2 regions of the Mesorhizobium sp. M1338 genome follow, and region 2 is predicted to be linked to the other one. Evidence: predicted binding sites of a transcription regulator. Region 2 holds the regulator's gene; the other holds the start of a gene.

Region 1 (3,414 bases), on a different contig from region 2:
TCGCTGGCGGACGCCGCCGCCGTCGAGTTCCTGGCCATCGGCGCGCATGCCGTGCGGCGTGCACGCGCCGATTCCGGCGCACGCACGCTGGTCATCGGCGCCGGCCCGATTGGGCTCGGCACCGCCATCTTCGCCCGCATCGCCGGTCTCGATGCGACGCTGCTCGACATGAGCAGCGAAAGGCTCGCCTTCGCCGCGAACGAGCTTGGCTTCCAGACCCTCGACGGCTCGCGCGGCGCGGTGCCCGATCTGGTCAAGGAGGCGACATCAGGCGAAGGTTTCGATGTGGTCTTCGATGCCACCGGCAACACCCAGTCCGTGCAGTCGGCCTTCGCCCATGTCGCGCATGGCGGAACATTGGTGCTGGTCAGCGTCGTCAAGGACGACATCAGCTTTTCCGATCCGGAATTCCACAAACGCGAGATGACGCTCATCGGCAGCCGCAACGCGTTGCGCGCCGACTTCGATCACGTCGCCGCCTCGATCCGCAACGGCGCCGTGCCGCTGGCCAAGCTCGTCACCCACCGCACCACGCTGGCCGGCACGCCGCACGATCTCGCCCGCTGGGCGCACGAGAAATCCGGCCTGATCAAGGCCGTGATCGAGGTGGGGTCATAACATGGCAGGCGGTGAACCCGGTCCGAATTGACGACGCCCCGCGCAGATCGAAGCCGGTTCTCAAATGCGCCGACGCTGACAGGTGAGCGCGACCGAACTGGCCTGATATCAGCGTGAGTCAGATAAATCACAGTCTCGTATAAGGTCGGCACTCCCTACAGAGCTGACAATTTGAGTTCGATGCGCTCGGCCGGGAAGCGCGACTCGGAAAACTGGATCGGCTGGCCGTCCGGCGTGACATTGACAGCGACCGTGACCAGCACGATGGCGCCCGGCTGCAGGTCGAGGTCGGCAAGGTCCGCCGCATCGGCATGGCGCGCCGACAGCACGGTCGATTGCCTGAGATAATCGTCGATGCCGAAACGGGCCAGCGACGCGGTGATCGAACCGGTCTCGGCCATGGCGGCATCGATGCCGGCAAAGCGCCTGGCATCGAACCAGCCGGCAGCGCGCGACACCGGCCGCCCATCGGCTTCGCCGCGCGTTTCCAGGCGGATCACGTCGGCCCCCTTGGCGAGCCCCAGCCCCTCGGCAACGCGCTGGCTGGCCGGCTCGACCGAGGAGGCAAGCAGGACGATGTGCCGTTCCGACGTCTGCCCTTGCAGGCCTGTCGAAAAGCGTGTGCGCGCGCCGATCGGATAGGACAGCCGCTTGCGCGACCGCACGAAGGTGCCACGCCCCTGCTCGGCCCGCAGCACCCCTTCCTGCACAAGGGCTGATATGGCGCTGCGCACCGTGTGGCGGTTGACGCCATAGCGCTCGGCCAGTGCCACCTCCGGCGGCAGCGCTGCGTTTTCGGCGAAATCGCCGATGGCGATCGCCTGTAGGATCTTGTCGGCGATCTGCCGCCACAGCGAAACGCCGCTGCGTCGCTCGATGCTGTCCGCTGCCAGCCGCCCGACCATTGATTGCCCCCAGTCTTTTAGCCCTGTCATCCACCCGTCATGGACTCGCGCTAGATAATGGGTATAATTTGTATAGTTGTCTATATCAATAGACAAATTTAGCCACAAGGACTATTGCTCATGCGAGGACAGGAAGCCCGCGACCAGGCCGAGCGTAAGGCCGCCATGGCAACACTGGCGCAATCCAGCGGCGATGACATCGTGCGGCTCTGGAACGAGGCCGGACTGCCTTCGGAAGCAGAACTGCTGCGCGGCCCCGAAACCGGCCTGGTCACCGTGCGCGGCCGCATCGGCGGTGGCGGCGCGCCCTTCAATGTCGGCGAGGCGACCGTCACCCGCGCCACCGTCCGGCTGCCGTCCGGGCAGGTCGGCCATTGCTATGCGCTTGGCCGCGACAAGCAGAAGACAAGGCTTGCGGCCATCGCCGACGCATTGTGGCAGGACCCGGCCCGCCGCAACGAGGTCGAAACCAGGCTGATTGCCCCTCTCAGGTCGGCCCTGACCACCGCCCATGAAAAACGCCGCGCCGAGACGGCGGCAACGAAGGTGGATTTCTTCACCATGGTTCGCGGAGAAGACTGATGGACATCGCAGCGCAATCGATAGACGGCGGTTTCGCCGATCCGGTCTTCAACGCACAGACCGTGTTCCGCGCCGTCATGGACGCAATGGCGCGGCCGGGCAGCGTGCAGCCGCTGCCGGTCTTAGCCCGCCCGCCGGCGCCGCTATCGGCAACCGCCGGCGCCATCGCGCTAGCGCTTTGCGACAACGACACCCCGCTCTGGCTCGATCCGGCTTTGCAGGCTTCCACTGCCATCAAATCCTGGCTCGGTTTCCACACCGGCGCGCCGCTGGCCAACACACCGGCCGATGCGCATTTCGCGTTTGTTGCAACGCCAGCCGAGATGATGGCGCTCGACGGCTTTTCGCAAGGCACCCAGGACTATCCCGACCGCTCGGCCACGCTGATCCTGCAGATCAGCGATCTCGTCTCCGGCACGCCGCTGTTGCTCGAAGGGCCCGGCATCGAAACCAGCGCCACGATCGCGCCGGCACAGATGCCGCGCCATTTCGTCGAACAGTGGAAGCAGAATATCAAGCGCTTTCCGCGCGGCGTCGACATCATCCTCGCCACATCGGACGGCATTGCCTGCCTGCCGCGCACCACACGCATCAAGACGATGGAGGCGTAATATGTATGTCGCGGTAAAAGGCGGCGAGGCCGCAATCGCCAACGCCCACAGCCTGCTTGCCGACCGCCGCCGTGGCGACCGTTCGGTGCCGGCCCTTCGCCTCGACCAGATCGTCGAGCAACTGGCGCTCGGCGTCGACCGGGTGATGAGCGAAGGCTCGCTCTATGACCGCGAACTGGCGGCACTCGCCATCGTCCAGGCGCGCGGCGACATGATCGAAGCGATCTTCCTGGTGCGCGCCTATCGCACCACGCTGCCGCGCTTTGGCTACTCCAAGGCGATCGACACCGCCAACATGCTGGTCGAGCGGCGCGTGTCGGCGACCTACAAGGACCTGCCCGGCGGCCAGCTGCTCGGCCCGACCTTCGACTATACCCACCGGCTGCTCGATCCCGAGCTTGCCACCGGAGGTGACGTCGCCGAACCGCTGCAGCGCGAGACGGAAGCGCAAGCCATGCCGCGCGTCTCGGCGATCCTCGCCCGCGAGGGCCTGATCGAGCCGGATGGAGAGATGCCGCAGGATCACGTCCCCGGCGACATCACCCGCGAGCCGCTGGAATTCCCGATGGCCCGCGACATCCGCCTGCAGGCGCTGTCGCGCGGCGATGAGGGATTCCTTCTGGCGCTCGGCTATTCCACCCAGCGCGGCTATGCCCGCAACCATCCCTTTGTCGGCGAGATCCGCATCGGCGAGGTCG
Region 2 (3,414 bases):
TGATGTCCTCCGGCGCCTGCGCCGCGGTGATGGTGAGGACGCCGTTTTCAACGCTGAACGGGTGGACGGAACTCGTCGGGCCATAATTGGCGTCGACATACCATTGCAACTCGCCATTGCTGCTCAATGTGCTGCCGTTCGGCGCTCCCCACCAGAAATTGGAATTCCAGGTGCCGTCCTGTCCGTTCCGAAGGCTCAGCGTGTTAAATTCGTCGGAGAAGGACAGCGTCATTCCGGACTTGTCTATCGGCAGCTCGAACTGGGTGGGCTGCAACTTGTCGATGGTCGTATTCTTGAACACCAGGATCTCGTCGGATCCGAGGTTCAGCATCACGTTTGATTCCACCTGAACCATCTGTGAACGGACGGCATCGAACGAAGTGAAGTCATAGCCGTTAAGGCGGACCGTATCAGTCGCACCGAAATCGAAGATAAGATCACTTCCATTTCCTTTAGAGATGGCGAAAGTGTCGGCGCCGTCTCCGCCGATCAGGACATCGTCGCCCTTGCCGCCATCCAGCGTCTGATGACCCGACCCGCCCTTGATGATGTTGTCCAACGCATTTCCGAACGCATATCGATTGGCGCCGGTAACGACGAGGTTCTCGAAATTGTCGGGGAGCTTGTAGCTCATCCATGTGTCGATCGTGTCGATTCCTGCCCCAGGATCCTCGACCACCTTATTGTTGGTGGAATAGAGGTGATAGTAGTCGTCGCCGGCGCCACCGTAGATCGTGACCTTGACGCCGGTGTCTCCCCAGAAGGAGTCGTTGCCGGAGGTGCCATGCAGTTCCGGTCCAGACCCAGTGGCCGAGAACCAATGAGTGGAAGCGCCGGTGTAGGGAAGAGGGATGCCTTTGGCGTTTACGACGGTGCTCATCAGAAATCCTTCCTCATGGTATCCGACCTGGTGAAATCATTCGATACGAGTCCCAGCGACTGCTTCCCAAGCAACGTTGCAACGGATGAAATAGTTCCAGGGAATCGTCATCCGATCCGAGATAATATTGACCATTCGGCGCACATACACTGAATAAAGAGAAGGAATCCGTCCTCCGTCAAAAATATAATTTTAATAAAATTCTATATTTATGTGAAAGTCGCGTGCTTTGACGGATATAGATAAATGCATTAGTTCAATCCTCGCTAGAAGGAGCACGATTTGGAGGGCAGAGTTTTACGGGCAAAATGGCGATTATGACCGACTAATCGCGAACCGTTCTTCCCGCGGCCAGCCGGACACAACAGCAGTTTGAGAGATCGCAGAGCAATCGAGTTGTGAAGTGACCGACCAGTTAGCCACGCACAATCAATTCCAGCATGGCTCACTCCGCTGCGGACGTTTCGCTGCGACCGGGCAACGACCGCGAAGGGTCGGTTAAAGATTTCAATCCCGCCTGCTTGAATGTCCGCCATCGCTTTTTGGATGCCAGAAGCCGCCTGTCGCCTTGGCCCAAATGCGGTCATTCGAAAACTGATGGGATGACCGCTCCTGGGCGCCACATGCTCGTTCTCCACCGATGAGACGAATGCAACATTCCACCCTTCGCGGCCGTTGGCGACCGCCTGCTGACCGAGCTTGAACCTGGGTTCCGATTTATCGGGATGGGATGGGAATTAATCTTCCCTGATCGCGTAGCCTGCACCTCGAATGGTGCGGATGACGTCGGGCATGCGGCCGTTGTTGACCGCCTTGCGCAGCCGGCCGACATGCACGTCCACCGTGCGTTCGTCGATGTAGATCGTCTCACCCCAGACATTGTCGAGCAGCTGGCTGCGCGAGAACACGCGGCCGGGATGGCGCATCATGAATTCGAGCAGGCGGAATTCGGTCGGCCCGAGCCGGATCTCGCTCTTCTTGCGATAGACCCGATGCGATTCTCGATCGAGCACGATGTCGCCGACCTTCAGCACGCTGGACAGCACTTCCGGCTTGGCACGGCGCAGCAGCGCCTTGACCCTGGCCATGAACTCCGGCGTCGAGAAAGGCTTGACCAGATAGTCGTCGGCGCCGGTCGAGAGGCCGCGCACGCGGTCGCTCTCCTCGCCGCGCGCGGTCAGCATGATGATCGGCAGCCGCTCGGTCTCGGGGCGCATTCGCAGGCGTCGGCAGAGTTCGATGCCGGAAACCGCCGGCACCATCCAGTCGAGCACCAGAAGGTCAGGCACGTTCTCCTGCAGCCGGATCTCGGCCTCGTCGCCGCGCGTCACCACCTCGACCTGATAGCCCTCGGACTCCAGATTATAACGGAGCAGCACGCCTAGCGGCTCCTCGTCCTCCACCACCATGATGCGTGGCGCGATCATCGGCTGGTCACCCCTGTCGTCATGCCGCCGGCGCGGACATTGTCGTCTCGTCCTGCTTCGGACGATTGGCCGGCAGCTGCGTGCCGGTCAAAACATAATAGGCATTTTCCGCGATGTTGGTGACGTGGTCGCCGATGCGCTCGAGATTCTTGGCGCAGAACAAAAGATGCGTGCACGCGGTGATGTTGCGCGGGTCTTCCATCATATAGGTGAGAAGTTCGCGGAACACGGAGGTGTATTTGACGTCGATGCGTTCGTCGTCGGCACGCAGTTTCGCCAGCGCGGCGGCGTCACGCGCCGCATATTCCTCGATGACGCCCTGCACCTGGATCAGCACCAGTTGTGCCATTCCATCGATCGAGTGCGAAAGGTCGCGCGGCGTAACGCTGAGGCCGACAGTGCCGACGCGCTTGGCGATGTTCTTGGCAAGGTCGCCGATGCGTTCGAGATCGCCGGCCATGCGGATCGAACCGACGACATGGCGCAGATCGTCGGCCATCGGCTGCCGCTTGGCGATCAGCGTGATGGCGCGGTCGTCGAGCTCCCGCTGGCGCGCGTCCATGATCGCGTCGTCGGAGACGACGCGCTGTGCCAAGGCGTTGTCGGAATTCAACAGCGCCTTGGTCGCACCGCCGACCATCGAGCTGGCGAGATCGCCCATGTCGCTGATGAGCTTGCTGATCTGACCGAGATCCTCGTCGAAAGAAGCGACTGTGTGTTCGCTCATGATCCTGTTCCTCGTATGCCTGAGCTCAGCCGAAGCGGCCGGTGATGTAGTCCTGCGTGCGCTTCTCGCGGGGCGACGTGAAGATCTTCTCGGTGCGGTCGAACTCGACCAGCTCGCCCAGATACATGAAGGCCGTCTGCTTCGACACGCGCGCCGCCTGCTGCATGTTGTGGGTGACGATGACGATCGTGTAGTCGGCTTGCAACTCGTCGATCAGCTCCTCGATCTTGGCGGTCGACAGCGGATCGAGCGCCGAGGCGGGCTCGTCGAGCAGGATGACTTCCGGCTTCACCGCCACGGTACGGGCGATGCAGAGCCGCTGCTGCTGGCCGCCTGAGAGGCTGAGGCCGCTGGCGTCGAGCTTGTCCTTGACCTCGGTC

What was found. The regulator PhoB, encoded in region 2, activates phosphate uptake and scavenging genes when phosphate is short. The targets are predictions, from matches to a motif close to TGTCATNNANCTGTCAT.
Region 1: a site for PhoB is predicted at 1,548-1,564, ahead of phnF (phosphonate metabolism transcriptional regulator PhnF). Genes of this name have one in related genera too.

The regions. Positions count from the first base shown of each region.
Region 1 is NZ_JAMYLL010000001.1:8,287-11,700, reverse strand. It holds gene NKH19_RS00065 (zinc-binding alcohol dehydrogenase family protein) at 1-618, shown strand, start outside; gene phnF (phosphonate metabolism transcriptional regulator PhnF) at 774-1,523, opposite strand; gene phnG (phosphonate C-P lyase system protein PhnG) at 1,644-2,105, shown strand; gene phnH (phosphonate C-P lyase system protein PhnH) at 2,105-2,716, shown strand; gene NKH19_RS00045 (carbon-phosphorus lyase complex subunit) at 2,718-3,414, shown strand, end outside.
Region 2 is NZ_JAMYLL010000003.1:32,906-36,319, forward strand. It holds gene eglC (endo-1,3-1,4-beta-glycanase EglC) at 1-880, opposite strand, end outside; gene phoB (phosphate regulon transcriptional regulator PhoB) at 1,618-2,307, opposite strand; gene phoU (phosphate signaling complex protein PhoU) at 2,327-3,034, opposite strand; gene pstB (phosphate ABC transporter ATP-binding protein PstB) at 3,060-3,414, opposite strand, start outside.